One region of the Ensifer sp. EB106-05-01-XG146 genome, then DNA from elsewhere that is predicted to be linked to it. Evidence: predicted binding sites of a transcription regulator. Region 1 holds the regulator's gene; the other holds the start of a gene.
What was found. The regulator LexA, encoded in region 1, represses DNA repair genes until DNA is damaged. The targets are predictions, from matches to a motif close to TGTTCNNNNTGTGTTCNG.
Positions count from the first base shown of each region.

Region 1 (7,157 bases):
ATCGTCCTCGTCGTTCAGCCAGTGGAAGCGGTCGAATCGACGGTCGAGGTTGCGGCGGCCAAGCTCAGGATAATGAAACAGCAGATGATAGGAGAATTCGCGCCAGGCGAGTTCCTTGCGGAAGGTGGCCGCCCCTTCGCCGCTATCGGCCTGGGGCCCAGCTGCCGCATGCCAGGCCTGCGCCGGCGAAATTTCGCCAAAGGCGAGATGAGGCGAGAGCAGGGATGTGCCATCCGCGTCGGGAATGTCGCGGCAGCGTTTGTAGGCGTCGAGCTTCTCATCGACGAATTCTTCGAGACGGGTGGCCGCACCGTCTTCGCCCGGCGTCCAGACCTCGCTGAATGTCGCCGCCCAGTCCGGTTTCGTCGGCAGCAGCGACCAGTCGTCAAGGCGTTCCGATCGCGGCCATGCTCCCGGGGCTGCGATATGGTGCGGCCGGTCGATCGGCGGTGCTGGCTCGTTTTTCAGTTCGAGCGCGCGCCAGAACGGCGTGAACACGCGGTAGGGGCCGCCCGTCGTCGTCAGCAGCCGCATGGGCTCATGCAGCAATTGTCCTGCAAAGCTCTCCGCGATGATTCCCCGCTCGGCCAGCGCCTTCTTGAGCGCGGTATCCGTGGCGATGCCGTTCGGGTCGTAGCGCCGGTTCCAGTAGATGCGCTCCGCACCGCTTGCGCGCGCAATCTCGACAATCACGTCAAGCGGCGCGCCTGATCGAAGAACGAGGCGAGAAGCGTGCCGCGCGAGACTTGCGCCCAAGGCCTCGAGCGAATGGTGCAGCCACCACGCCTGCGCCGCCCCGAGCGGACCGTTGCCGCTGTCGGCGGGTTCGCGAATATAGAGGGGAATGACGGCTGCCTCGCCGGCGGCAGCCGAGAGGGCGCGATTGTCGGCCAGGCGGAGATCCTTGCGGAACCAGACGATGATGGGCGGCGCCGCGGCCTTTGTCATAAAGAACCATCGGGAGGTTGGGGATTGATCACTTGGAGAACATAGGTGCAAAATGAAAAAGAGCCATTCGCATCGCTGCAAATGGCTCTTTTAGAAAGTGGCTCCCCGGGCCGGATTCGAACCGGCGACCTGTCGATTAACAGTCGAATGCTCTACCGCTGAGCTACCAGGGATCATCCGCGCCGCTGTTGTGCTGTGCGCTTCAGAAGTGAGGCTGCTAATACGCATGCTTTTCTGATTTGCCAAGCGCTTTTTTCAAAAAAAATGACAAGTTCCGTTGCGAGGCTGTGGAGAAGTCCCCAATTGTGGGAAAACACGCCGGATAGGGAATGATGAATAAAAACAGGAAGCAGACGCATTTCGGCATTGATCCGCAAACACGACAAGTCGTGCTGGGAAAATGGCGTATCGCGTTGCCCGACTCGCCCCTGCTGCGGATCCTGCTGGGTTCGCTGCTGGTGTTTTGTGGTTTTCTCGGTTTCTTGCCCGTGCTGGGCTTCTGGATGATACCGTTGGGCCTGATCGTGCTTTCCCACGACATTCCCTCGGTTCGCCGCCGCCGTCGTCGTCTGGCCGTCTGGTGGGCGCGCTGGCGCGGGAAGGCCAACTCCTCGAACGGCTCCTGAGGCGGACGCCGATTTAACGATCTTGTTGTCGAGGGCAGGGCGGTCGGCAGTTTTCGGTTCCTCGCGGCCGTCCCGTAGCAATTCCGAATCTCTCAACAAGGGCCGTGGCCGCGCAGGCGAATGACCGGTTCCTCGCGGTCTTCCCCTCTGTTGGGGTGCCCTCGAAAACTTTTCGGCAACCCATCAAACGCATAATGCGGTCTCGAATCAGGATGGGGACCGATGGCCAAAGCCACTACGAAACGTCGACGCCGCAGTTCGGGCCGAAGCACCAGCAAACAGGGCGGCATGGCGCCGTGGTATCTGGCCGCAGCGCTCACCCTTGGCGGCGTCATGGCCCACGACCATCGCGCCGAGTTGCGGCACTGGCCGGTGGTTTCCGATGTCATGGCCTTTGCATCGCGATCGGAAACGAAGCCGAAGCCTCAGCGCGCGGTTCCTGAAGCGCAGGAGCGCGTTGCGCAGCAGGCGGATAGGCACAAACCAAATCCGAAGCCCAACCCGGCGACGAAGGTTGTCCTGGCCGCCCCGGTGCCGTCGGTGAATGTCGGCGTCACGCCGCCAACCCCTCTCGTGCGGCCGAATGAAGAGGTGAAGACGGCATCCATCCGTACCGATCAGTTCTATTTTTGCGGCATTCGCAACGACAACTGCGTGATCGATGGCGCGACCTTCGTCTTCCATGGCGAGACGATCCGCGTCGCCGATGTCGATGCACCGCGAATCCGCCAGGCAAGCTGCGACAAGGAGCGTTCGCGCGGCTTCTACGCCAAGCAGCGCCTGCGCGAATTGCTGAATGCAGGCGACTTCAGGCTGATCTCGGCGGGAGGGCGATCAGATGCCAAGGCCGGCGAGAAACTGCGCCTGGTCACCCGCGGTGACCAATCTCTTGGACGTGTACTCGTTTCCGAGGGGCTCGTGCGGCCGTGGGAAGGGCGCCCGACGCCCTGGTGCTGAGATCAGCTGGGAGACGATCGGCGGACATCGTCGATCGTTCTGTGGAAAGTATCCGTCCTGCAATTCGACGGCGCGTTTTTCAGAAAATGCCTCTTGCGGTTTTTCTGCAATCATTCTAAATCCGCGCCAACGCTTGGTTATCCGAGCTGTGAGGCCTCGTGGCGGAGTGGTGACGCAGAGGACTGCAAATCCTTGTACCCCGGTTCAATTCCGGGCGAGGCCTCCAAAAATCTCACCTCGTTAAATTTGGTTTGGCGTTCTGCCTTAGGGCAGCGCGGTAAAATTCGCGACACGTCCGCGCAAGCCACGTCTCCTATGCCTCCGTCGGATCTTATCGCTTCGGTGAATTCGGTAGAGGGGGAACGATGACTCCGCTGAGATCAACCGCATCGGTAGCGTCCGTCAACATTAAGAACGGAGGCAATGGCATCAATGAAAAAGAGACTGATCCTGACGGCGTTGGCGTGTTTTGCGGCGACCGCTATGGAGGCGCGCGCGGACGACCTGGTTTTCCAGCTGAAGAACAACACCGGCGCGGTACTGACGAATTTCTATACGTCGCCGGTCGGCGTCAATGAATGGGAAGACGATGTTTTCGGTCGGCAGGTCCTGAACCCCGGCGAGAGCATGGAGATCACCATTGCCGACGGGCGGGACGTCTGCAAATACGACATGCGATTCGAATTCGAGGAAGGCTCGGCCCTCGATACGACCGAGGACACGCAGGATCTCTGCGAACTCGGCGAATACACGATCCACGAATAAGCGATCTGGATTTCAGGTCGCCTTAAATGGAAAGAGCCTCGCCACTTTCAGTGGCGAGGCTCTTTTGATTCGGCGTTCTGCCTGGAATTCAATGGTAGCGGCGGATCAGCCCGACGAGCTTGCCCTGGATTTTCACGCGATCCGGTCCGAAAATGCGCGTCTCGTAGGCGGGGTTGGCCGCTTCGAGCGCAATCGACGCGCCCTTGCGACGGAAGCGCTTCAGCGTCGCTTCCTCGTCGTCCACGAGCGCCACGATGATGTCGCCGGGATTGGCCGAGTTGCCGTTGCGGATGATCACCGTGTCGCCATCGAAGATGCCGGCCTCGATCATCGAATCGCCCTTTACTTCGAGGGCGTAATGCTCGCCGCTGCCGATCATGTCGAGCGGAACGGTAATGTCATGGGTGTTGTTCTGGATCGCCGAGATCGGCACGCCGGCAGCGATGCGGCCCATCACCGGGACGGAAACAGACGTGCTTTCGGCGACCGGCGCCGGCTTCGGCGTGGCAGGAGCGGCGGCCGGCGGCTTTCCGAGGCTGCCCTCGATCACGCTCGGCGAGAAGCCTCTGCGCGGCTGTTGCTGGCCGGCGGCGTAGGCTTCCGGAAGCTTGATGACTTCGAGCGCGCGCGCCCGGTTCGGCAACCGGCGAATGAACCCGCGCTCTTCGAGCGCCGTGATCAAACGGTGAATGCCGGACTTCGACGCCAGGTCGAGCGCATCCTTCATTTCATCGAAAGACGGCGGTACGCCCGACTCCTTCATGCGTTCGTGGATGAACAGAAGCAATTCCTGTTGCTTGCGGGTCAGCATGGCACGTCGCTCCAGAGGCGTGAAACAAATCAAGAACAGACACTATCTGTTCCATATGTGTTCCGCAAGTGCCTAAAATTCCGTGAATTCAGGCAATTGGCTGCTTCTGTGGGGGCGATTGGTCACTTTTGCGGGAGCGGGGCGGTTTTCGGCGACGGTTGCGTCCCAAAACAGCGCCGGGCAGGCCGGTCGCGCGCGTGATTCGAACGAATCGCGGCTCTCTTCGCGGAGAGACTTAAGTCGCTTGCGAGGCCGAGCAGGCGTCTTCGAACTCCTTCACCGTTTCGGCGCTGTTGTCTTCCGGAAGCACTGCGTCGGCCGCATCGGTCGCAACGGGCGTATCGCCGTCATAAACGAAGGACTGGATGTAGAACGCGAGCGCGCCCTTCCAAACATTGCGTCCATCGATCTGATGGCACGGCACGGCCCGTTCGAAATCGGTCTGGAGTTCATCCACCGTCGCGGCACTGAGCTTGACGTCAGGCATATTGGGCGATGCGACTATCGAAGCGAGAAGCAGGGCGGCAAGCACGGTGATCGTCCACTTGATGAAGGGGTGGGACTACGGGTTGGTAAACGATGTGAACCGCGCTTTCGTTCCGAAGTCCAGCAAGCATGGCGATCACTCTGCCATGTTCAACAGCTCTTTGCCCGCAGGCTGTGGCTGATTTGCGCCAGCCGCTCCATCTCAACCTCGTCTCGGCCGTTCTTCATGGACCGGCGCGGAGAATGCATCGGAGCTGCCAGCTTTCGCATCGGGCCTGGGGCGCGCAAAAATCCCTGCGGGGAAGGGCCTTCACCGTCTCGACAGGCCTCTAAAAAAAGATAACTTTGCGTGGAAAGTGGGGTGGTTGCATGCATAGATTGTCGTTGGTGGTGCTCGGCCTGTTGCTCACGGCTGGAGCGGCGTCTGCCGAAGAAGGGCGTTCGAATATCTGGAAACGGATCAACGCCTGGACGGTGGGATCCGATCCTTCCCTGGGAGGCTCGTGTTACGCGGCGACGAGCTATGACGCCGGCGCTATCCTTCGTATCGGCTTTTATCCGCGGGGATCGACGAACCTGGCGTTTCTTTCGATCGGCAATGCCGAATGGAAATCCATCGAGCCGCAGCGGGAATACGATGTTGCCTTGCAGCTCGACCGTGGTCGTCAGTGGCCGGCCGTTGCGTTCGGTGTTGATCTGACCGGCGCCAAGGCCCTTGTCGTCAACTTTTCCAACACCGACTTCTTTACCGAGTTCGTTCGCAAGAACACCTTGGCGCTGGCCTTCGAGGGGCGCGTCGTCGCGAGCCTCAGCCTGCGTGATTCGATGAAGGCGGTAAGCGAGATGTTCAAGTGCCAGGAGGCGGTGAGCGCCTTGATCCCGAATGGCGATCAGGGAGCGGCGAACGATCCCTTTGCGGGCGCCGGTGGCAATGCGCCGAACAACGATCCCTTTGCCGGCGGCGGCCAGACCAAGTCATCGAAAGATCCTTTCGCCATGTGATGGGCAGTCCGCTTGCCGCGGAGAGGTGAATATTCCTAAAATATTGCCTGGGATCGGCTAGGCACCCTCGACAGCGATGCGGGGACCTATCAAAATGCGGGCAAACGGGGGTTTTGCATGCGTAGATTGCTGGTCGGATTGGTAAGCTGTCTGATCGCCGCGGGATCGGCCGCGGCTGAGGAGTCCGAAATCATCAAGTGGAAGGATGTCGACGGCTGGACCGTTGCTTCCGACACCTCGATGGAGGGCTCCTGCTTCATCTCGTCGGTATTCGACGGCGGGGTCACCTTGCGCCTTGGGTTCTATCCCAAGGGCTCCGAGTCGCCGCTCTATATGAGCTTCGCCAGCGACGACTGGAGGTCGCTCGAGGTCGGCAAAGAGTACGACCTGACCTTCCACTTCGACAAGACCGATCCCTGGAGCGCTTCGGCGACCGCTGCCGGTGATGCGAGCGGAAAGTTTCTGTTCGTGAACGTCACCGACGCCGAGTTCCTGACGGGCTTCGTGCGCAAGCGGGCCTTGGCCATCGCGTTTGAAGATCGCGTCATCGCGAATCTCAGCCTGCGCGGCACCGGCCCGGCGGCCGACGAGCTGATGAAATGCCAGCGGGCGGTCGACGAGATTATCGCCGACGAGGGCCGCAAGTCCAAGGAGAAGAAAGCCGACCCGTTCAGTGCACCGAGCGAGAAGCGATCGGCGCGGGATCCGTTCAGCCTCTGAAAACAGGTGGCCACGGGATCGGGCAGCGTTTCGCGAAGGCCGGACGGTGGCTTAGCATGGTGGTGTCCCCAGAGAGACTCGAACTGGCGATCTGCTGATGACAAATCAGCCGCTGTTCCGATACCTCGGCAACCGGGCACCTACTGATCGTTTTGGTGGAGCCGAAGGGAGTCGAACCCTCGACCTCCGCAGTGCGATTGCGGCGCTCTCCCAACTGAGCTACGGCCCCGTAGCATTCAGTCAACACGACCGGCGCCGATCCTGTCAATACGCGCGCCAGCGCGCCCGCTCGAACGCCGTTGCACGATATGCGTTGTTCGATCCGGCCGGGCGCCGAAGGCGGTCGGTCTCTGAACCGCTTCTGCACTCCACCCATTGTCGAACTCTGCCGGCGGGTTTACGCTGCAACCTGACGATGGCGCTACGTGAACCGCGTTGAAGTGTTGGCGGTATACGCCAAGCAGGAAATGACGTCCGGGCACTGGCTGTGAGCGCCATGATGCTCGAGCCAATTACACGATTTTCGTATGTGAGATAGGCCCCTGCCGGCCCACTGTTCCCATAAGAAACCTCTCCGTGGCCCGGCGATTGGAGGAGGATTGGCAAATGGCTCAGGCGATGAAGGCAGCCGTCGTTCGGCAATTCGGCGCGCCCCTGACGATCGAGGAAGTGGCAGTGCCCACGCCGCAGCCGGGACAGATCCTGGTGAAATACGAAGCAACGGGCGTTTGCCATACCGATCTCCATGCTGCAAATGGCGACTCGCCGGTGAAGCCCAGCCCACCGTTCATTCCCGGGCACGAGGGGGTCGGCTATGTCTCGGCGGTCGGCGCCGGTGTCAA
Region 1 covers NZ_JBYTDX010000001.1:1,496,695-1,503,851, forward strand. The annotation lists gene AC3WVQ_RS07405 (cryptochrome/photolyase family protein) at 1-948, opposite strand, end outside; tRNA gene AC3WVQ_RS07410 (tRNA-Asn) at 1,047-1,121, opposite strand; gene AC3WVQ_RS07415 (hypothetical protein) at 1,281-1,574, shown strand; gene AC3WVQ_RS07420 (thermonuclease family protein) at 1,797-2,531, shown strand; tRNA gene AC3WVQ_RS07425 (tRNA-Cys) at 2,684-2,757, shown strand; gene AC3WVQ_RS07430 (hypothetical protein) at 2,955-3,296, shown strand; gene lexA (transcriptional repressor LexA) at 3,385-4,107, opposite strand; gene AC3WVQ_RS07440 (hypothetical protein) at 4,343-4,639, opposite strand; gene AC3WVQ_RS07445 (hypothetical protein) at 4,978-5,595, shown strand; gene AC3WVQ_RS07450 (hypothetical protein) at 5,722-6,315, shown strand; tRNA gene AC3WVQ_RS07455 (tRNA-Ala) at 6,469-6,544, opposite strand; gene adhP (alcohol dehydrogenase AdhP) at 6,922-7,157, shown strand, end outside.

Region 2 (7,157 bases), 750 kb from region 1:
GGTTGCGGTAGCGCTCGACCTTTTCGCGTGCGCTGTCACGTGTCAGCCTCGCCTGGTCGGCAGCAATCTTCTGGTCGTCGCTGTCGAGCTTGGCAATGACCTGACCCTGCGACACCTTTTCGCCGGAGCGCACGAGGATTTCGGTGAGGTTGCCGGTTGCCGTCGGCGTCACGGTGACGGAATGGATCGCCTCGCCGTTGCCGATCGCGTTCAGCCGGTCGTTGACAACAGACGTGCCCGAAGGCCGGACCATGACGAGAATGGCGTTGTTGCCGCCCTGCCCGCGGCCATTGCCGCGTTCGCCGCCCTCGCCGCCACCGGCGCCCGGCTTGGACAAGGCATCAATCAGCGGATGCGAAACACCAATCGCCGCCAGCGTTTCACCAGCACCAGGCACAAAACGCACCCAGACGGCTGCGCCCACGAGAAGCACAGCGGCGCTCACCGCAAGCTGTTTCCAAACCCGCATTCAAGTCTCCGAATTAAACATAAAACACGCCCCAGCGCGGCGCGGCCGGCGGTTCGTTCCGATTGTGCGCGGAGTATCCCTGTTCGCGCGTGTCGGGGCAACGACAGAATACCATCATTACGCAATTGTAATAAAAGCGAATTTGTTGGCGGGATGATGACGCACGGGGGCTTCGCTCGACGCCTCGCAGCTTTGTCCAGAAATTCACTAGAGAATTACCGTTTACAGCCGCCGACACTGCGCTATCCTGCAACCGCCGGCAGCGTGTTTCGGCCGGCTTTGCGCCTGTCTTCAGGCCTCTTGGGGGAGAGAAGTCGATGTGCGATGCCTGTGTTATGGAAACGGTGAAAGAGCGCATGCTCTCGCGCCGCAGCTTCTTCAAAGCCGCCGCGGTCGGAACCGCGGGTCTTGCCGCCGCAAGCGTGGGCGCGGCCCCGCCGGCGCTGGCGCAGGGGCATTCAAGCGTCACCGACCTGACCCACGAGTTGCACGAAGATTTCCCGACCTTCTTCGGCCAGCAGCAGTTCTTCCGCGAGGAGAAGTTCAACTACGCAAAAGACAAGTTCAACATGTTCGAGCTCCGGGTGAACGAACACACCGGCACCCATGTCGACGCGCCCCTGCACTTTTCCGCCGATGGCCTCTCGGTCGCCGAACTGCCCGTCGACAAGCTGGTGGTGCCGCTGGTGATTGTCGATATCAGAAAGAAGGCTGAGGCCGATGCCGATGCGCAGGTGACGCCCGACGACCTCAAGGCCTGGGTCGCCGCCAATGGCGAGATCCCGGAAAACGCCTGCGTCGCCATGCTGTCGGGCTGGGGCGCGCATCTGGGCACGGACAAGTTCCGCAATGCCGATGGCGGCGGCAAGCTGCATTTCCCCGGCTTCCACGTCGAGGCGGCCAAATATCTGATCGAGGAAAGCAAGGCAGCCGGTATCGCCGTCGATACGCTGTCGCTCGACCATGGCCCCTCGCCCGATTTCGCCACGCATTACGCCTGGCTGCCGGAGGGTCGCTGGGGGCTGGAGGCAGCAGCCAATCTCGACAAGCTGCCGGTCAAGGGCGCAACCCTCATCCTCGGCGCACCGAAGCACCGCGGCGGCACCGGCGGCCCGGCCCGCGTCTTCGCGCTGGCCTAGGTCACCGACCTATAGAGCACAACCAGGTTTTGGCTGAAGCTAGACTGACGAGAGCAAGGTCGTTTACGCTTCGACGGCAACCACATGTCCCCGACCGTCAACCGGTTCCGCACCGGCTGCGCCACCATGGGTCATGGTGCGCCAAAGCACCCTACCCTCCAACGACTTCGCTGATCTGCACGATGGGCGCGATGTCCGTATAGTTGGCGACATCCGCGGCAATCTCGGCGCGGTGGGGACCTAACGCCTCCTGGAATGTCTCGAGGCTCGGCGAGTAGACGTGGCACGCCGCGACGAACCCCGGCGCGCTTCCAGGCTCGCGACCCGCAAGGCCCTTATCGATCTCGTAGCGCAGGCAGGCATCGCCGAGCCGTTCCTGGATCAGTGGCATGTGGCGGGTGCGGTAGTAGTCGTGATCGAACTTCGAGCCGCCATCGGCCGGATAGTAGACGCTCATCTTGATCATGGTCGGGCTCCTGCCTGAACGCCGCTCCGAGCGTTCGAGGCTTCTTCTAGGTCACCGACCTATAGAGCACAACCAGGTTTTGGCTGAAGCGAGTTTGACGAGAGCAAGGTCGTTTTCGCTGTGCTTGTCGAAGCCGGTGACGACGGCACGGAAGTGCCTGAGTGCTGACGAAGCGTTCGACGAGGTTGCGATAGCGACAGAGGAAGGTGCTGAAGGACGCGCATCGTTTGTGGACGGCAACGATGCCGCGGGGTTGATCGAGCGCGGCAAAGGAAGGCGCTTGTTTGCGGGCAAAAGTCTTCGGGAGTATCTTGGGCAGCGGTACGGACAATGGCGGGGGTCGTCATGGGGCCGCATGCATTTTGCCTGACATTTGCGCTCGTCTCCATGGGCCTGCTTCTTGCGGGGTGTCAGACCGTGACTGTCCAGGCGGACGACAAGACCGGCCCGACCACGAAACTCGAGATCACCGGCATCCTGGATGACCATGGCAATCCCGACCCGGTCTTCAACGACAGCAGCTGCTGCAACCGCCGCCGAAGTGTTCCCGACCTGGCGCCGCTCACCATCGCGGCTTCGGCCGAAGACCCCGAGAGCGGTGTGCGCGACATTGCCGTCTGGATCTGGGCCATCAAGCGGTGCCGCTACGACGACAGCACGGCAGATTTTCAGATCACGCAATCGACCGTGGCCGCTGCAGGCACGGCTTCGGGCACATACCCACCCGGCAGTTCCGCGCCGCTCAGCCGCAGCTCGACGGCAACCGTTCGCATGGCCGACACGCCCTATGGCGCCTGCAACCCCAAGACCGTCACTGACGCCAGTGGCCAGACGCGCGTGGTTGCCGCGCAGCCGACGGGCTTTTGCGGCCGCAGGGTCTTCATCGTCACGCAGAACGGCAACGCCTATCAGGGCTCGAGCAAGGGCGTGCTGTTTACGACCGGACCCTTCGGCTCGAACAATCAGCCCTGCAACGAAATCCCCAACTGAACGCATCGGCGACGGCTTCCCCAAAACGCAGCGCTGGCAATCGCCGCGACGTCGGCTATCGTCACCGCTTCAGGCGACCGGCCGGCCCGCACACAACCGCCGAGAACAACAGCGAAGGAGCCCCATGAGCACCGTATCCCCGCCTCAGAACCCGGAAGCCGATCCGCGTGTCAAAGCCGTGTTCGACGACATTCGCACCACCCGCAAATCCGACTTCATCAACAATATGTGGCTGTGGCTCGCCTTCGATCCGGAGCTCCTGGAACAGACCTGGCGCGACGTGAAGGCGGTGATGGCAACGCCCTCGGCGCTCGATCCGCTGGTCAAGGAGATGCTCTATATCGCCGTCTCCGTCACCAATGGCTGCGGCTACTGCGCCCATTCCCATACGGCGGCGGCAAGGGCGAAAGGCATGACCGACGCCGAGCATGCGGACCTGCTCAGGGTGATCTCGCTTGCCGCACGCACCAACCAGTTGGCGACGGCGCTGCAGGTGCCTGTGGATACCGCCTTCGACAAGACAAAAGAATAGACCGCGCGACCAAGAATAAGCGGTCTCGAAATCGCCTGTCTTTCCACAGGCTTGGTGCGGCTGGCGCAGAAAACGGAATAAAAGAAGAACATCCTTTCTGGCCTTTCCCCACCGAATCACTACATTGAGCCGCATGATGAGTGGTTTCGACGATATTCCCTTCTTCGACGAGGAGCCGGCGCCGCGCAAGCAGCAGCCCGCCCCCGCAGGTATTCCGGCAACGGGCGGCATCGCCGCGCGCGCCATGGCGGCGCGCGATCGCGCCCAGCCGCGCCCGGACTATCTCTCCGGCCTCAACCCGGAACAGTCCGAAGCGGTCGAGACGCTCGATGGCCCCGTGCTCGTGCTTGCCGGCGCCGGCACCGGCAAGACCCGGGTGCTGACGACCCGCATCGCCCATATCCTTTCGACCAACCGCGCCTTTCCCTCGCAGATCCTGGCGGTGACCTTCACCAACAAGGCGGCACGCGAGATGAAGGAGCGCATCGGCGTGCTCGTCGGCCATGCGGTCGAAGGCATGCCCTGGCTCGGCACCTTCCACTCGATCGGCGTCAAGCTGCTGCGCCGCCACGCCGAGCTCGTCGGCCTGCGTTCCGATTTCACCATTCTCGACACAGATGACGTGGTGCGGCTGATCAAGCAGCTCATCCAGGCCGAAGGCATCGACGACAAGCGCTGGCCGGCCAAGCAGTTTGCCGGCATGATCGACGGCTGGAAGAACAAGGGCCTCGATCCCGCCCAGATCCCCGAGGGAGACGCCCGCGCCTTTGCCAACGGCAAGGGCCGCGAACTCTATGCTGCCTACCAGAACCGGCTCTTGACGCTGAACGCCTGCGACTTCGGCGATCTTCTTTTGCACCCGATCCGCATCTTCCGCATGCATGCGGATGTGCTGAAGGACTATCACGACAAGTTCCGCTACATTCTCGTCGACGAGTACCAGGACACCAACACGGCGCAGTACATGTGGCTGCGGCTGCTTGCCCAGCGCCCCAAGGGCGTACCGCAGAACGTCTGCTGCGTGGGCGACGACGACCAGTCGATCTATGGCTGGCGCGGCGCGGAAGTGGACAATATCCTGCGCTTCGAAAAGGATTTCCCGGGCGCCAAGGTGATCAAGCTTGAGCGCAACTACCGCTCGACCGAGCACATTCTGGGCGCTGCCGGTCACCTGATCGCCCACAACGAGGGCCGCCTCGGCAAGACGCTCTTTACCGACCGCACCGATCCGGATGATGAGAAGGTGCAGGTGCACGCCGCCTGGGATTCCGAAGAGGAAGCCCGCGCCGTCGGCGAAGAGATCGAGCAGTTGCAGCGCAAGAGCCACAAGCTCAACGACATGGCGATCCTTGTGCGCGCCTCGTTCCAGATGCGCGAATTCGAAGACCGCTTCGTCACGCTCGGCCTCAACTACCGCGTCATCGGCGGCCCGCGCTTCTACGAGCGCCTCGAAATCCGCGATGCCATGGCCTATTTCCGCCTCGTCTGCCAGCCGGCCGACGATCTGGCCTTCGAGCGCATCGTCAACACGCCGAAGCGCGGTCTTGGCGACACCACCGTGCGCACGCTGCACGACTATGCCCGCGCCCGCGACATCCCGATGCTGGCGGCGGCCTCCGAGATCATCGAGACCGACGAGCTGAAGCCGAAGGCGCGCAAGGCACTGTTCGACGTCGTCACCGATTTCCGCCGCTGGCAGAGCCTGCTTGAAACGACCGTGCACACCGAGCTTGCCGAGCAGATCCTCGACGAGAGCGGCTATACGGCCATGTGGCAGAACGACAAGACGGCGGAAGCCCCCGGACGGCTGGAAAACCTGAAGGAACTCATCCGCTCGATGGAAGCCTTCGAGAGCCTGCGCGGCTTCCTCGAACACGTCGCTCTGGTCATGGATGCCGAGCAGAACGAGAACCTCGATGCCGTCTCGATCATGACGCTGCACTCGGCCAAGGGCCTGGAGTTCGATACCGTCTTCCTGCCCGGCTGGGAGGAAGGCCTGTTCCCGCACCAGCGCGCGCTTGATGAGGGCGGCCGCTCCGGCCTTGAGGAAGAACGGCGCCTCGCCTATGTCGGCATCACCCGCGCCAAGCATCGCTGCCACATCTGGTTCGTCTCCAACCGCCGCATCCACGGCCTCTGGCAGTCGACCATGCCGTCACGCTTCCTCGAGGAGCTGCCGCTCGCCCATGTGGACGTGGCCGAGAATGAACAATCCTATGGCGGCTATGGTCGTGGCGGCTACGGCCAGTCGCGCTTCGACAAGGCTGATCCCTTCCAGAACAACTACTCCACGCCCGGCTGGAAGCGCGCCCAGCAGCACCGCTCCGACGCCACCCGCGACAACTGGGGCACCCGCTCCGGCCATGCGGTCGAGCGCATCGGCTACGGCGAAAGCGGCCCGCGCGGCCGCACGATCGACGGCGAGCTGGTGGCGAAATCGACGGCCACCGAACCCTCGCGTTTCTCGGTCGGCGACCGCGTCTTCCACATGAAGTTCGGCAACGGCAACATCGCCGCCATCGAAGGCAACAAGCTCACCATCGACTTCGACCGCGCCGGCCAGAAGCGGGTGCTGGATGGATTTGTGGAGAAGGCGTGAGGAGGTCGAAGCCCTCCTCACGTGCACTCCCTATGGACTGCACAACCATCGATCTCATGGCGCCAACCGGCGAAGTGCAATAATATTGCGGGCACAATTCTCGCGTTTGAACGAAACCATGTACCGATCTCCCTCGACGCAAAGTGGGTGGAGACATGTCCTGGACGAGCGCTGTTCGCAGCCTGCTGGAGCTGGGCGCCGCAAATGTTGCGGAGGGTGACCGTGAAGGCATCCTCGTCGCGAATGTCGCGGCCTGTGTGATCGTCGTCACCACCACGAGCTTTGCGCTCATCTACGCACTCTATGGCGAGCCGAGCCTCATCCCCCTCGTCTATGCCAATCTCGCGCTAGCCGTCGCGGCAGCCATGACTCCGCTTTTTCATCGCTTCGGCCGCGTCGCGTCAGGGCTTTGGGAATTCGGTATCTGTGTGGTGGTCCTCGTCTGGATCGCCTCCTATGTCGGCCGGGACTCCGGCGTCCTGCTGACGCTGCTCGGCGTGACGCCGGTCGCCTTCGCGATCCTCGGGTTTCAAAACATCGCACTGGTGACGGTCCTCAGCGCCATGGCTGCAATCACGGTCATCGCCGCATCCATCGCGTTTCCTCAGGCGCGGGCGGGTGTCTATGACGACACCCGTTTCCTGCAACTCCTCCATTCGTCGTCGATCATCACCCTCACGCTCATGTGCTTCGCAACGATCTACTATGCCTTCCAGATGGCGAGAGAGGCGCAGGGGCGGCTCGCCCGCCTGATGACGTCGATCATGCCGGACGAGATCGTGGCGCGCCTGCTGAGGAACGAGCGTGAAACGATCATCGACGAATTCGAGCATGCGACTGTTGTCCTGATCGACATCGTCCAGTTCGTGGCCCTGTCAAACAGCCTGGGGCCGGAACGGACGGTCAACCTGCTCAACGAGCTCTTCAGCGAGTTCGATCGCCTGGCCGCAGCAACCGGTGTC
Region 2 covers NZ_JBYTDX010000001.1:2,247,508-2,254,664, forward strand. The annotation lists gene AC3WVQ_RS11220 (efflux RND transporter periplasmic adaptor subunit) at 1-469, opposite strand, end outside; gene AC3WVQ_RS11225 (cyclase family protein) at 787-1,608, shown strand; gene AC3WVQ_RS11230 (EthD family reductase) at 1,760-2,074, opposite strand; gene AC3WVQ_RS11235 (hypothetical protein) at 2,420-3,064, shown strand; gene AC3WVQ_RS11240 (carboxymuconolactone decarboxylase family protein) at 3,189-3,596, shown strand; gene AC3WVQ_RS11245 (ATP-dependent helicase) at 3,730-6,195, shown strand; gene AC3WVQ_RS11250 (adenylate/guanylate cyclase domain-containing protein) at 6,351-7,157, shown strand, end outside.
Region 2: the regulator LexA is predicted to act here: its motif matches at 3,670-3,687, upstream of AC3WVQ_RS11245 (ATP-dependent helicase).